DNA from 4 places in the Metabacillus herbersteinensis genome. Region 1 is predicted to be linked to each of the others. Evidence: riboswitches for the same ligand, from Rfam matches in the RefSeq annotation. Region 1 holds a riboswitch; each other region holds the start of a gene.

Region 1 (4,021 bases):
CCATTCCCTCGTACTTCGGGCAGTGACAGACACTAAGTTCTATCTATTTTAAAGTACGCTTCAAAAATTCCCTCGTACGTTCTTGAGTTGGATTATTGAAAATTTGTTCGGGACTTCCTTCTTCTGCAATAACTCCTTTGTCCATAAATACGACGCGGTCTGAAACTTCTTTTGCAAATTCCATTTCATGAGTGACGATTAACATAGTAAGACCTGTTTCAGCGAGTTCCTTCATCACTTTAAGAACTTCCCCTACCATCTCAGGATCAAGTGCAGATGTTGGTTCATCAAACAACATCACATCCGGTTCCATTGAAAGTGCTCTAGCAATTGCCACCCGTTGTTTTTGACCACCTGATAATTGTCTTGGTTTAGCATTAACATACTGATCCATACCGACGACTTTTAAATAGTTCATTGCTGTTTTTTCTGCTTCTTCTTTGGAACGTTTTAACACTTTTACTTGTCCGACAACACAATTGTTTAATACATTGTGGTTATTAAATAAGTTAAATTGCTGAAAAACCATCCCTAACTTTGTTCGGTAAGCGTGGATATCATGTTTGTCATCTAAAATATTTTCACTCTGGTAAATAATTTGTCCACCACTTGGTTTTTCGAGAAGATTAATACAACGAAGAAGAGTCGATTTACCAGATCCAGACGAACCAATGACGCAGACAACTTCTCCTTTATACACTGAAAAGTCAATGTCTTTTAATACTTCATGGTTTCCAAAGGATTTGCTTAAATGTTGTATATCAATGACTTTTTCCATATATCTCATCCTTTGTTTTCTATAGATTTCCGCACGCGATCTTGTTCTACGCAACATCTCTTCTGGTATCTCTATCTTTGATTATCCATCATATTGTAATTTTCGGGACCATCTAATTTTCTTTCAATAACTCGCAAAATTCTTGTTATCGTAAACGTCATGATGAAATACAAAATGCACGCGACAAAAAACGATTCAAAGTATCTGAAATTGTTTCCTGCAACTGATTTTGTCAGGAAAAACAATTCCGTTACACCAATTACGTTTAATACTGATGTATCTTTTATGTTAATTATAAATTGATTGCTTGTTGCTGGTAAAATATTACGAACAACTTGTGGTAAGACAATATGAATCATCGTTTGAAGATGATTCATACCAATCGCTTGAGCCGATTCAAATTGTCCCTTTTCGACAGAAATAATCCCACCTCGAACAATTTCTGCCATGTAAGCCCCAGTATTAATCGATACGATAAAGAACGCTGCGACTAATATGTCCATATCGATATTAAATGCTAAAGCAGAGCCATAATAAATGACCATCGCTTGGACGATCATAGGTGTTCCTCGGAAAAATTCGATATAAATAGAAAGAATGGCATTAATTACTTTAAGAATACTTCTCTTTGCTCCTCGTTCAGGCATTGGAATTGTATGAATAACTCCTATTACTAAACCAATGATCGCACCTATTATCGTACCAATCATTGAGATTAATAGAGTCATTCCAGCTCCACGAATGAACATAGGCCAATTGTTTGAAACAATGGTTACGACCCACTCAAGACTCATAGTTCTCCCCCTTTATTAAAAAAACAAAACCGACTGCAAAAAAAATGCAGCCGGTATCACATTCTCATTATTCTGCAGCTGGTTGATTCTTAATTGCTGTATCCATAATGTTTTGACGATCTTCCTCTGAGATAGCTGCTAATGCTTCATTGATTTTCTCCGTTAATTCACTATCTTTTGCAAGTCCGACCGCGATTGCTGTATCATCATCAGATGTAGCAAATCCTTCTGCGAATTCGACCATTGCAAAGTTTTCATTTGCCGCAGAAGCACTGATTGCTTCTGGACGTTCTGACACATAGCCATCAATCATCCCTGATTCAAGAGCCACTCTCATTGCTGGAAAGTTGTCCATAGCAGTTTCCTGAGATACACCTTCAATTTGCTCAATTACTGAATAGTGAAAGGTATTTAATTGAGCCGTTACTTTTGCTCCTTTGAAATCTTGGATCGAAGTAACACCTTCATAGTCTCCACCTTTTTTTACGACCATTACTAAATCAGATGTGTAATAGTTTTCTGAGAAGTCGATTGTCTCTTTACGTTCTGCTGTTGGTGACATACCTGCAATAATTGCATCGATTTTACCTGAAGTTAGTGCTGGTACAAGGCCATCCCATTCCGTTTTGACAATCACTAATTCTTTTCCTAGATCTTCAGCAATTCTCTTTGCAATTTCGACATCATATCCACCTGCATACTCTGCATTGCCATCAATTTTTACTCCATCGTTGGAATCATCCATCTGAGTCCAGTTGAATGGTGCATATCCAGCTTCTAGACCAACCTTAAATGTGTCTGCTTCAGCTGATGACCCTGTAGTTTCTGAACTACCTGACCCACATCCTGCTAGTAGCAAAATTGTTGAAAGCAACATCGTAAAAAATAATAACGATTTTTTTCTCATGACAGTTCTCCCCTTTTGGTAACTATATGTTTAATCGTGTTCTAAATATTCTAAAAAGGCCAACCTACACAAAAAAGACCTGAGATAAACTCAGGTCACATATGTATGGTTGGCCCAAATCCTCGTTTTTTCCCACATGAGATAGCACACTCAATAAACCGGGACGTTTATTGAGACAGTCCTGCAGTTCTTCACTACAGACCCAGCATGTAATATAGAGAAATATTACAAACTTCGGCGACATTTCCTTCTCCTTTAGAATCATAGCTTCTCAAACTCCTCTAAGGACTGTTAAATATCGCGCCTCTACCTCACTATTAAAAGTGAGGTTATATTCAGTTATTAATGATAGTTTACGATAATATTTTTTTGCTGTCAAGGTGGCTCAACTGTTCCAATAAGTTGGGGTAGTTTGACAAACTTTAAGTGGTTACACTCATGATAATACAACTGTAAGAACTCCGGTAAGACTTAATCTACGAAAAAATTAATATTATTTTCCATCATTTAACACCCTGTTTCTTAATATCCGGGTTTTGACACAGATACTTTTAATTTTCAAGCAAATTTAAATGGGACTTGGAAATAAGATATCAAGAAAATGATTATAATTATCGATAAAATATAGGCTCTGAATGGATAGTATTGATGTAGGGCAATGACCGAGAACATGACAACATCAAATAAAAAAGAATACCAGAATAACCAGCCACTCTGATATGAAATCCTCCCAAACATATGTAAGATCCATTCAACAGATATGTAAATTCCAGACCAAACCAATATGTAAATTAGTCTTCGAAACAGTCTCTCGGGAAAATGGGAGAGAAAGAGGAAGATGCTAACGGGCATAGTTATAAGAGCATAAACAATTACTGTCATTTCTTGACCGTAAAGCAAATCGGGATGAAACTTCCACAAGGAATTTTCTTGTACGATATATTCGTAAAGCAAACCACCTGTGGCAATAAAAAACATACTAGCCTGGTATTCTCTCCAGCTTTTCCAATTTCCCCACTTAAAAGAAGCCATAATAGTTAAAATAGTAATTGCTACATGCATACTCACTACCCTCCCGAGTACTTTTATGTAAAGTATGCCCCATTTACTACGATTTATGTTTAGCTTATTTCTAAAGCAAAGAAGTAAGGTACGGAAGCAAATTTCTAGCAAATATAGAATCGTAAATTAAATTCAATGCTTAACTTATTGAATTGTCAGATATCTCACGAAGCAAGAATCTTGAAATAATTAAAAGCCAAATAGTACTCCAAGCTATATGGTACATTATTTACAAAACAGGTAAAGAAAGAGCAGAAATGCGTAAATTTAGAAGGCAGAAAAGTAAAGAATTAGCTGAGTTTATTTCGCTGAAAAAACCTTGGGACCAATAAAAGGAGGAAAAATGATGGTAACTTTATCTAGTCTTGATAAATTAAACGCTATATCTGTAACCCTTGAAAAATTAAAAAAAGACTATCCTAACCTTGTTGAAAAATTATTTGATATGGTTAACCTTACTCGTGCATTTCAATTTAAATA
Region 2 (4,021 bases), on a different contig from region 1:
CACATAGGAATTATGTATAATAAATATAAATTGATTGTATAAATAATTGACTGATTGGAAAACCAAAGGTCCTTAACTTATGTTAAGGGCCTTTTATTATTTATTAGGGGAGCGTCGAAATGAGAAAATTAATTATCTTTTCGTTAATTGGGTTTTTTGCACAGCTTATTGATGGATCTTTAGGTATGGCTTACGGAGTTACATCAACCACGTTACTTTTAACGTTTGGGATCGCACCTGCTGTGGCCTCTGCTTCCGTCCATTTTGCAGAAGTTTTTACAACTGCTGCTTCTGGTGCTTCTCATATTAAATTTGGGAACGTTGATAAACAGGCAGTATACAAATTAATCATACCAGGATCTATTGGGGCGTTTGCCGGTGCTTGCTTTTTAAGTAATTTACCAGGAGATTTAGCTAAACCATTCATTGCGGTTTTCCTCTTGGTTTTGGGTTTTTATGTACTATTACGCTTCTTATTTAAATTTGATGTAGAAAATCAAAACCAGTCCATCGAGCTAACACGCAAGCAGGCAATTCCACTTGGATTACTAGCAGGATTTGCAGATGCAACGGGCGGTGGAGGATGGGGACCAATAGCAACCCCTGTACTATTATCAAAAAAGGGATCTTCTGCAAGGAAGGTTGTGGGCACGGTTGACACGAGTGAATTTGCAATTGCAGTTTCAGCAACATTAGGCTTTTTAGTGTCACTTGGTTGGGAGCAAGTCAATTGGTATTGGGTGATCGCCCTTATCATAGGGGGAGTTATTGCAGCTCCAATAGCTGCATGGCTAGTTAGAAAGTTACCAGCCTATCTTCTTGGGGTATTGGTAGGAGGATTTATTATTTTAACCAATACCAGGACATTATTGACAACCTGGTCAATTGACGAAGCATTTACTCCAGTCCTCTATAGCATCTTAATATTCGGATGGTTTTTCGCGATTGGGTATGCCATTAAAAGAAATAGAGTAAGATCACAAAATATTTTGAGTCTGTAAAATTATCTTTTACTAAAAAAAAGCCCTAAAAAGCAGGGCTTAGAATATAACATTTCAAGTATGCTTAAGATGTTTTTAATTTTCAATGGCTGATTGATTCTTAAATTTACTTCGTTTAATAAGCGGGTAAATTAAAAACCCTGCAAGGAAAAGTCCGATTCCTAAAGAAAATGTTTGGATATCTGCAGTTCCAGATATAATCACCCAAATTGAGTAAATCAATGCAAGTGAGGCAATGATACCGTCCGAGACTCGCGGTCCCTTTTTAAGATCGTATGTCTCACCTTTAATTACGAGCTTTAAGAAGAATATGGCAGAAACTAAGTATGGGATCAGATAAGCAAGTGTGGCCGATGTTGTCAAAAATGTATATGCCTCACTGATAGTCCCTGATATCACAGATAAGATAAAGATTTGTGACATCGCGTTAGTGACAGTTAATGCTCGAACAGGGCTTCCTTTCTTGTTAACTTTAGCAAAGTACGTAGGGAATACTCCTGTTTTGGCTGCTTGGTATGGTACTTCAGAGCTAAGTAAAATCCAGCCAATGGGTAGCTCCAAAAAGTGAAATTACAGCTAGTAGAGCCATGATAGTTGCGCCAGCGTCACCTATCATAACAGAAAGTGCATCAACAAATGGCTTATCAGATGCTCTTAGAACCTCTTGAGGTAACACTCCCATGATAAGTAAGGTTATACCCATGTAAATGGTTAATGCGATAAATAATCCTAGAATAGTTGCACGACTAACATCACGTTGAGATTTAGCACGTCCAGATAGGATAACAGCAGATTCAATTCCAACAAATGCCCATAGAGTCGAGATCATCGCTAAGTTTATTTGACTCGGAAGATTTTGTATTTTTCCTTCTGAATCAACTATTGGTGTATACAAGTCTCCTAAATTGGAGTACTGGAATACAAACAAATGCTGCTACTATGAATGTTAAATTGCTTACGCTGGAGTATGAAACTTAAGTTCTAAATCAACAAATCCTTACTATTCTTTACAAAAAACAACAAAAAAACGCAATGGTATACTACCCACGCGTTTCCCTTCAATTAAAACCCGCAACCTATCTCGACGCAATAGTTCTCCACAGAACAAAATCTGTGACAGTCCTACACCTATTCGATGTAGACCCAGTATGGTTGGCTGTGTGAATCCTCCCAAACTTCGGCAACAAATTCCTTTATTCTCATCTTCAATAATCCCCACAGATCTCATAAGAGCTACTCTTAATTGTTGCAACCACTACCTCACCAAGATAGCGATGAGGATTTACTATTAAATTTTATAAAGTGTAAATTAGCAGACAATAAGACTATATGACAACCATTTAAGTTCATTAAATGATTAGTGTCCACCCAAATACGCATTTTTCAACTGATCACTTGCTGTTAACTCGTCGGAAGATCCTGATAAGACAATTTGACCAGTCTCGATAACATAAGCTCTATCTGCTATAGATAGTGCCATATTTGCATTTTGTTCCACCAGTAAGATCGTTGTACCTGACTGATTAATCTCCTGAATAATCTTAAAAATGGTCTTAACTAAAAGTGGTGCCAAACCCATTGATGGCTCATCCAAAATAAGTAGGCGCGGACGCGCCATTAACGCACGCCCCATCGCTAGCATCTGCTGCTCTCCACCAGAAAGAGTTCCTGATTGCTGCTTTGCTCTTTCCTTAAGACGCGGAAACAGTTGAAATACTTTTTCAAAATCATCACGAATTCCGGCCTTATCGGTTCTTATAAATGCTCCTAATTCAAGATTCTCTTCTACCGACATATTGGCAAAAACTCTTCTTCCCTCTGGAACATGAGAGATTCCTTGTTTTACGATTGTCTGAGCAGCTTTGCCAGAAATGGACTGATTTTCATATAAAATGTCACCTTTTTTTGGTTTGAGGAGACCTGAAATAGATTTTAGTAAAGTACTCTTCCCTGCCCCATTCGCACCAATTAGAGTAACAATTTCACCTTGTTTAATTTCAATTGAAACACTCTTAAGTGCTTGTATATTTCCATAGTATACATCAATATTCTTAACCTCTAACATTACGAAACCTCCTCGCCAAGATAAGCTTCAATCACTTTCGGGTTGTTTCGAATCTCTTCTGGCGAACCTTGAGCTATTAGTTGTCCATGATCGAGTACATAGATGCGTTCACAAACGCCCATTACAAGAGGCATATCATGTTCAATTAGCAAAACAGTTAAATTAAACTTCTTCCGAATAAATCCTATGAGATTCATCAGGTCATGTGTTTCTTGAGGATTCATTCCGGCTGCTGGCTCATCAAGCAACAGTAGTTTTGGGTTTGAAGCAAGCGCACGTGCAATCTCTAAGCGACGCTGTTGTCCGTATGGTAAGTTTTTAGCTTTTTCATGAAGATAAGGTTCTAGCTTAAATATTTCCAAAAATTCAATCGCCTTTTCTTCCATCTCTCTTTCACCAGAGAAAAAAGAGGGTAAACGAAGAATTGAACTAACCATCGAGTGTTTAGCAAGAGAGTGATAAGCCACCTTTACATTATCGAGTACCGAAAGTTCATTAAATAGCCTGATATTTTGAAACGTCCGACTTATCCCTTTTCGAGTAATTCTATAAGGTGCAAGACCATTTAGCTTCTCGCCACCTAGTGCGATGACTCCTTCGGTAGGTTCATATACTCCTGTTAACAAGTTAAAAAAAGTTGTTTTCCCTGCTCCATTTGGACCAATAAGTCCCACAAGTTCACCAGAGTTTAGCTCGATATTAACATCAGATACAGCCTTCAAACCACCGAACTGAATTCCGATTGAATCTACTTTAAGCAACGGTGTTTTTGTTGTCATTCCCTTTACCTCCTCCAAAACCCTTTCCCTTTCCAAAAAACGAGCTCGATTCTCTTGTACCCATTAAGCCTTTTGGACGATACAGCATGACAATGATAAGCACGAGGCTATAAATAATCATCCTCGTCTCAGGATAATCTTGTAAGAACGTAGATATGACGGTTAATAAGATAGCA
Region 3 (4,021 bases), on a different contig from region 1:
CGTGAAAAAACATTCTTATTTGGCTGATTATCAAGAATTAAAGGATTTGCAAATGCCTGCATTTGGGTATGAACTTCTACGTGAAGTTTTACTTCCTGATATTCTAGGGCAAGATTATCCACAAATGCTGTATTGGGCGGGTAAAAGCTTGGCGCGGAAATACCCTGTTCAAACTACAGAAGAGCTCATCTCCTTTTTCTTGGCTGCTGGCTGGGGAAACTTGGATTTAGTTCAAAATAAAAAGAACGAAATGGAATTTGAATTAAGCAGTGATATGATTCAACTCCGCATTAAAAAATCAAACGAAATTTCGTTTCAGCTAGAAGCAGGCTTTGTTGCCGAACAATTACAGCAAATGAACAATCATATTACCGAAACATACGAGCAAGTAAAAAAACGAGCAAACAAAGTTGTTTTCACTGTTAAATGGGATCAAAAAGATGAGATCGCCTCACCTGTAGCTGTTTTTGGAAAAAGAAGTCAAAGATAATATCGTCTGTTTTTTTGTGATTTATCGCACGCTTATGGGTCTGACATTAATACAGTCAGACCCTCTTTAATACGCATTTTATCTGCAATTATTTTATCCTGAATAAGAAAACTTTTTATACTGTTGCTTCTTGTTTAGATAGTTGAAACGCTTCATGTAGTGCTTCAACTGCTTGTACCATATGCTCCTGTGAAACGACAGTTGAAACTTTAATTTCTGACGTACTGACCATTTTCACTGATATCCCTTTATTTGCTAGTACATCAAACATCTCTGCTGCTACGCCTGGATTTGAAATCATCCCAGAACCTACAATTGAAACTTTCGATAATCCACTTTCAGATTCGATTTTTTTGTAGTTAAGTTGTTGTTTGTATTGTTCTAGGACTTTTATCGTATCCTCTAGATCACTAGTTTTAACCGAGAAAGAAATTGACGTTGTCTCTCTACTTGTTGTACTTTGAATGATAATATCAACGTTAATACTATGTTTTGCTAATGTGGAAAAAATAGTCGAAAGCGTTGTTAATTCGTTTGGAAGACCCAAGATGGATACTCTTGTTACTTGATCTTCAAATGCAATTCCTCTTACTACAAGGTTTTGTTCCATTGATGTTTCCTCCTCAATAATTGTCCCTCGTTCATTCTCCATGCTTGAACGTACCTCTAGTGGAACTTGGTAATTCTTCGCAAATTCAACAGCTCTTGGATGTAAAACTCCTGCACCTAAATTCGCTAGCTCAAGCATTTCATCATAGGATATCGCTGAGAGCTTTCTAGCACCTTTAATAAACCGAGGGTCGGTTGTAAAAACTCCTGTTACATCCGTATAAATATCACATTTATCGGCTTTTAGTGCTGCTGCAAGTGCAACTGCAGTTGTGTCAGAGCCTCCTCGACCTAATGTCGTAATTTGCTGTTCGATTGAAGCACCTTGGAATCCAGCAACAACTACAATTTTTCCATTGTTTAGTTGCTGTTGTACTTGATTTGAATCAATATGTGTAATTCTAGCATTGCTATGAACTGATTCTGTTTGAATGCCAGCTTGCCAACCAGTAAATGAAATGGCATCGTATCCTTTTTCAGTTAGCGCCATTGATAACAAAGCAACTGTGACTTGTTCACCTGTTGTAAGTAACATATCCATTTCTCGTTTGTTTGGGCGATCTGTAATTTCTTTTGCAAGAGATACAAGATGGTCTGTCGTTTTCCCCATGGCTGAAACCACAACGACAATATCGTGACCGTTTTGTTTCTCTTGAATAACTCGACTCGCTACGTTACCTATTTTTTCAGGAGAACCTACTGATGTACCACCAAATTTTTGAACGATAATTCCCAACGACAACCTCACCCTTCACCTTTTTATCATAGATCGAACTGTTATGATTCGGACTAGTCCCTGACTTTTTTATGAAATACAAAAAAGCAATGAGATTTACTTATCCCATTGCTTACTAAACGAAAAAAATATTTTCGTTCACACAATGAGATAGCTCTCCAAGAATAAATATCCTTGACAATCTTACACTTTTTCAGTGCAAAACCAGCAATAAAGGAAATGGAACTTTATCACTTCGGCGAAACTTCCCTTTCAACAGTCTTCTTCGGAGTCCAATCTCCTCTAACTGTTTACTATTGAAGCTCGCACCTCTACCATCATTAACGAACTTGAAACGATCAAATATGAAATTAGTAAAAATTGTATCAAATAAATAAAAAAAGCGCAAGCGCCTTGTTCAGCCTTATGACCTCGAGGGGCTAGGCGCTGGATTCAGAAACGCACACTTATTCTTTAAAATATAAAAATTCCGTAAGTAATCTAGAAATAACAATAGCTTATTCTTTTAATTTTTCTAGTAAGGCTTGAGCCGTTTTTGGAGGGATACCCGCTTCCCTCAGCTCATCTAAGGTAGCATCCTTCATTTTTTTAACGGAACCAAAATGTTTCAGGAGCATTTTTTTCCTGTTCTCACCAATACCAGGGATATCATCCAATATGGATTGAAAGGCTGTTTTACCACGTATTTGTCGATGAAACGTTATCGCAAAACGATGAACTTCGTCTTGTATTCTTTGTAATAAATAAAATTCTTGGCTATTTCGTTCTAATTGAACAATAACTGGTGGGTTACCAATCAACAACTCAGAAGTTCGATGTTTATCATCTTTAACTAATCCTGTAACAGGTATTTCTAGAGCTAATTCATTTTCCAATACGTCCTGTGCAGCTGCTAGATGACCTTTCCCTCCGTCGATAATAATTAAGTCAGGTAGGGGCAAGGATTCCTTTAGAGCACGGCTATATCTTCTTCTAACGACCTCGCGCATGGATTCATAATCATCGGGTCCTTGAACGCTCTTAATTTTATACTTCCGGTAGTCTTTTTTTGCTGGCTTTCCGTCAATAAATACAACCATTGCAGAAACTGGATCCGTTCCTTGGATATTCGAATTATCGAATGCTTCTATACGAAGTGGTGTGTGAATACTCAACTTTTCCCCAATGTTTTCAATTGCCTTAATTGTCCGTTCTTCATCTCGTTCAATTAAAGAGAACTTTTCCTTTAGGGCAATCTTTGCATTTTTATGTGCTAATAAAAGAAGGTCTTTCTTTTTACCACGCTTTGGCTGGATGGTAGAGACTTGTAATAATTGTTCCACTAGCTCATGTTCAACACTGTCTGGAATGAGAATTTCTTTTGGAAGAAAATGATTGTTTTTTGAGTAAAATTGACCTAGATAAGTGAGAAATTCCTCGTCAGGAGTGTCGTAAATAGGAAATGTTGAGACATCACGTTCAATTAGCTTTCCTTGACGAATGAAGAAAACTTGAACACACATCCAGCCTTTATCATACGCATAAGCAAAAACGTCTCGATCAACAAAGTCATTCATTGTCATCTTTTGCTTTTCCATTGTTGCTTCAATATGAACAATTTGATCCCGGTATTCCTTTGCCCGTTCAAAATCAAGCTCTTCAGAGGATTTACTCATTTTCTCGGATAAATCTTCTTTAATCTTTTTAAAGCCACCATTTAAAAAACGAGTAATTTCCTCTACCATTTGACGATTCGTCTCGTTCGAAACATCTTTCACACATGGTGCTAAACATTGACCCATGTGGTAATAAAGACAAACGCGATCTGGCAATGTAGAGCATTTTCGTAGTGGATATAAGCGATCTAACAGCTTAATCGTTTCCCGTGCAGCCTGTACATTAGGATAGGGTCCAAAATACTTGCTTTTATCTTTTTTCACTTGACGAGTAACAATTAAACGAGGATGACGTTCATTTGTAATTTTGATAAAAGGATAGGTTTTATCATCTTTTAACATGACATTATATTTTGGATCATGCTTTTTAATTAAGTTTAATTCTAAAATGAGTGCTTCAATATTAGAAGATGTAACGATATATTCAAAGTCTGTAATTTCATTTACTAAACGCAGCGTTTTTCCATCATGTGATCCTGTAAAATACGAACGCACTCGATTTTTAAGCACCTTCGCTTTGCCTATATAGAT
Region 4 (4,021 bases), on a different contig from region 1:
TGAGCTAGGGATAAAAGGACTCGTGAAAATTATTGCAAACGGAAATGCTGGAGTCGATCCGAGCATCATGGGAATTGGTCCAGTTGCCGCAGTGGAAAAAGCACTGAATAAAAGCGGATTACAGCTTACTGATCTAGATTTAGTCGAAGCTAACGAAGCATTTGCTGCACAATCTATTGCTGTTGATCGTGAATTAAATTTTAACAAAGACATTCTAAATGTTAATGGTGGAGCAATTGCACTTGGTCATCCTATTGGTGCAAGTGGAGCTAGAATACTTGTCACGCTTATTCATGAAATGAAGCGCAGAGAAGCAAAACGCGGCTTAGCTACTCTATGTATCGGCGGCGGCCAAGGTGTTGCAACGATCGTAGAATCTGTATAAAAGAGAGGAGAAAAACATGAAACCTATTTACACTTCTTTCATAGATGCTGTCGAAGAAATCATAGACGGATCAACGATTATGGTTGGTGGCTTTGGCTTATGTGGAATTCCAGAGAACCTAGTTCTAGCATTGGTCGAAACCAAGGTAAAAGACTTAACCGTTATTTCAAACAATTGTGGAGTAGACGATTGGGGTTTAGGACTTTTATTGAAAAATAAACAAATTAAAAAAATGATTAGCTCATATGTTGGGGAAAACAAAGAATTTGAACGACAAGTTTTATCTGGAGAAGTTGAAGTTGAATTGATTCCTCAAGGCACACTTGCTGAAAAAATTCGTGCAGGTGGTGCGGGAATTCCAGCTTTTTATACACCGGCTGGAGTAGGAACACCAATTGCAGAAGGAAAAGAAATTCGCAGCTTTGGTGACAAGGAGTATGTACTTGAAGAAGCTCTTGTAGCGGATTTTAGTTTAATCCGGGCAAGTCAGGCTGATAAAATGGGGAACTTAATTTACAACAAAACGGCGCAAAACTTCAATCCAATGATTGCAACCGCTGGAAAAGTAACAATCGCAGAGGTTGAGGAATTAGTCGAAGTTGGAGAACTTCGACCAGACAGTATTCATACACCAAGTATCTATGTTCAAAAACTAATCGTTGGGAAGCAAGTAAAACGGATTGAACGATTAACTGTTCAAAAATCCAGTTAAAGGAGGTTACAAAAGTGAGTCAAGATAAGGCATCAATTAGAGAACGAATTGCAAAGCGTGCTGAACGTGAAATTGAAAGCGGTTTCTATGTGAATCTCGGAATCGGAATGCCGACACTAGTAGCAAACTACATACAATCAGATAAACAAGTTGTCCTTCAATCTGAAAATGGCTTGCTAGGAATCGGCCCTTATCCTAGTGAAGAAAATGTTGATCCAGACTTAATTAATGCAGGAAAAGAAACCGTTACTGCGATTCCTGGAGCAGCTTATTTTAATAGTGCAGAGTCATTTGCAATGATTCGCGGAGGTCATGTTAATGTCGCTATTTTAGGTGGGATGGAAGTTTCAGAGTCAGGTGATCTAGCGAACTGGATGATTCCAGGGAAAATGATTAAAGGAATGGGCGGAGCAATGGACCTCGTTCATGGTGCAAGGCGAATCATCGTCATTATGGATCATGTCAACAGAAGTGGGGAAGCGAAAATCTTGAAGTCCTGTACGCTCCCGTTAACAGGTAAAGGTGTTGTCAACCGAATTATCACCGATCGAGCGGTAATTGATGTCACGCCAGAAGGGTTAAAGCTAGTTGAAGTAGCTAGAGGTTATACAGTTAACGATATTATTGAGTCAACTGAACCAACATTAATTATTGGAGAAGATGTAGTAACGGATTCTTTTTAGTCACTAAATAAATCGATTAGAGAGCAGTGCACTTCTTCCGGAGTTGCACTGCTTTTTAAGAAAATTTATTTTCTCTCTATTAATGTGGTCTATTTACTACTTATTTAACAAGCAGCTTCTATTTTACTAGGTTGTAGAGTTATTTGTAGAGCTCTTTTTTCTTCATTGTTTAAAGGGACCAATGGTAAGCGGACACCTCCAACATTTAACCCTCTCATATTTAATGCTGATTTAACCGGTGATGGGTTTGGTGCAGCAAATAATGCTTTCATAATTGGAAGAAGGTTACGATGTGTAGAAGCAGCACCATGGACATCCCCATTTTTAAAGCTATTGATCATTTCTTGAATCTCATTACCAATGATGTGTGAAGAAACCGAAACAACTCCAGCTCCACCGATGGCTAAAACCGGTAATGTTAACCCATCATCACCGCTGTACAACGTAAAATCACTAGGTGTTTTGCTAATGATTTGTGCCATGGCCTCTAAGTCGCCACTTGCTTCTTTTATTGCCACAATATTGTTAATCTTTGAGAGACTAACAATCGTCTCTACTGACATGTTTACAACACTTCGTCCTGGGATATTATAAAGCATTACCGGTAATGGTGTTGATTGGGCGATAGTTTTAAAGTGTTGAAATAAGCCTTCTTGAGACGGCTTGTTATAGTATGGAGTAACGAGCATAATTCCATCGACTCCAGCTTCCTCTGCTTGCCTTGTTAAGCTGATAGAAGCTTTCGTGTTATTTGAGCCAGTTCCAGCTATGACTGGGACTCTTCCATTAGCAACTTCTACAACAATTTTGAATAAATTTACTTTCTCTTCTGCTGTTAATGTAGGAGACTCTCCAGTTGTACCAGCTACAACTAATCCATCAGAACCATTAGCAATTAAATAATTTACTAAAGTTCTCGTAGCGTTAAAATCAACCTCACCATTATGATCAAACGGGGTAACCATTGCTGTTAAAACTTGGCCAAAATTCATAACTTCACACCCTTTTATAAAATTTTTTTAAAAAAATTCAGAGGTGGTCAGGGCCATTCAGTAGTAAACGCAAAAAAGCAACAACGAGGATTCGCTGCTGCAGTAGAAACAATATTTACAAAAATCGTTCCCGTGCGTAAGATAGCCCTCCATATAGTTTCCTATATGACAGTCCTGTATTTATTCAATAGCAGAACCAGCTTCAAGAACATGAGATTCTTTCCGCTTCGGCAAATTCCCCTTTCCACAATAGTCATAGGAATCTCATTCTCCTCAAATTGTGTACTAATGGTCTTTGCTCCTCTATCCTCACTTCAAAAGGTATTGAAGTAAGAAAATATTTAATTGACTGTAATATAACAGAAGATTCTTTCTATTGCAAGGATGAATTAGAAATATTTTTTTAAATTGCAAGAATAATTGATATGTTTTAGAAGTTAGGCGACTTTTCGGAGCCTTGAAGCACCTACAATGGAGCTGATCCATGCACTGCTAATTAGCAATCCAAAGTCAGTTTCTAATAAACCTAACACTTTTTGGGTAAACACAACTTCTTATGCATCCATTATCTCAACAGATTTAGCTTTATAGAACAAACTGTATGAAAAGTTTCACCGTTTTATAGGCAGTTTTGACAATTGATATCTTTTATAGAAGGTATTAGTATTTATCTTATGAATACCAAGAATAATGATCAATGAGGGGAGGACAATATGACAAATACAATACTAACAAAAGAAAGAAAAGATGTGAAAATCCGTGACGTTTGGGAAGCAAGAAAACGAATCGCTTCAATTGTAAATAGAACACCATTGATCCAATCTACTATTCTATCAGAAAAAATTGGTCGTCCTGTTTATTTAAAGCTTGAAAATGTACATGAGGTTGGAGCATTTAAAGTAAGGGGAGCAGCCAATAAGATACTTAGCTTGAGTGAAGAAGAAAAAAAACGTGGGGTTGCTACGTTTTCAACTGGAAACCATGGTATGGCTGTGGCATATGTAGCAAACAAACTAGGGATTGATGCTGTTGTATGCATATCAAATCGAGTGCCAAAAGCAAAAGTAGATTCATTAAAAAGGCTGGGAGCTCAAATTGAGATAGTTGGTGATAGCCAAGATGCCGCAGGAGAGCGTTGCTATGAGCTGGAAAGAGAGAAGGGATTAACGGTGATTCAGCCATTTGATGATCCTCATGTCATTGCCGGACAAGGAACAATTGGCTTGGAATTGTTGGAGGCTCTTCCTAA

The links. A riboswitch is a leader RNA that binds a small molecule or an ion and turns the genes downstream of it on or off. The one in region 1 is predicted to bind lysine.
Region 2: it holds a riboswitch for lysine, as region 1 does, so the genes downstream of both, ACFFIX_RS00055 (amino acid permease) here and ACFFIX_RS17220 (transporter substrate-binding domain-containing protein) in region 1, are expected to answer to the same signal.
Region 3: it holds a riboswitch for lysine, as region 1 does, so the genes downstream of both, ACFFIX_RS01970 (aspartate kinase) here and ACFFIX_RS17220 (transporter substrate-binding domain-containing protein) in region 1, are expected to answer to the same signal.
Region 4: it holds a riboswitch for lysine, as region 1 does, so the genes downstream of both, dapA (4-hydroxy-tetrahydrodipicolinate synthase) here and ACFFIX_RS17220 (transporter substrate-binding domain-containing protein) in region 1, are expected to answer to the same signal.

What each region holds. Positions count from the first base shown of each region.
Region 1 covers NZ_JBHLVO010000017.1:341-4,361, forward strand. Annotated here, with positions in the region: partial or broken gene ACFFIX_RS17205 (tRNA pseudouridine(38-40) synthase TruA) at 1-14, opposite strand, end outside; gene ACFFIX_RS17210 (amino acid ABC transporter ATP-binding protein) at 44-778, opposite strand; gene ACFFIX_RS17215 (amino acid ABC transporter permease) at 850-1,572, opposite strand; gene ACFFIX_RS17220 (transporter substrate-binding domain-containing protein) at 1,640-2,479, opposite strand; lysine riboswitch at 2,614-2,796, opposite strand; gene ACFFIX_RS17225 (CBO0543 family protein) at 3,038-3,541, opposite strand; gene ACFFIX_RS17230 (hypothetical protein) at 3,888-4,021, shown strand, end outside.
Region 2 covers NZ_JBHLVO010000001.1:10,953-14,973, forward strand. Annotated here, with positions in the region: gene ACFFIX_RS00050 (sulfite exporter TauE/SafE family protein) at 120-1,001, shown strand; partial or broken gene ACFFIX_RS00055 (amino acid permease) at 1,077-1,929, opposite strand; lysine riboswitch at 2,084-2,267, opposite strand; gene ACFFIX_RS00060 (ABC transporter ATP-binding protein) at 2,359-3,066, opposite strand; gene ACFFIX_RS00065 (ABC transporter ATP-binding protein) at 3,066-3,845, opposite strand; gene ACFFIX_RS00070 (branched-chain amino acid ABC transporter permease) at 3,820-4,021, opposite strand, start outside.
Region 3 covers NZ_JBHLVO010000001.1:382,724-386,744, forward strand. Annotated here, with positions in the region: gene ACFFIX_RS01965 (YslB family protein) at 1-490, shown strand, start outside; gene ACFFIX_RS01970 (aspartate kinase) at 606-1,835, opposite strand; lysine riboswitch at 1,979-2,157, opposite strand; gene uvrC (excinuclease ABC subunit UvrC) at 2,333-4,021, opposite strand, start outside.
Region 4 covers NZ_JBHLVO010000005.1:28,227-32,247, forward strand. Annotated here, with positions in the region: gene ACFFIX_RS08490 (acetyl-CoA C-acetyltransferase) at 1-385, shown strand, start outside; gene ACFFIX_RS08495 (CoA transferase subunit A) at 402-1,097, shown strand; gene ACFFIX_RS08500 (CoA transferase subunit B) at 1,112-1,780, shown strand; gene dapA (4-hydroxy-tetrahydrodipicolinate synthase) at 1,885-2,772, opposite strand; lysine riboswitch at 2,907-3,086, opposite strand; gene eutB (hydroxyectoine utilization dehydratase EutB) at 3,486-4,021, shown strand, end outside.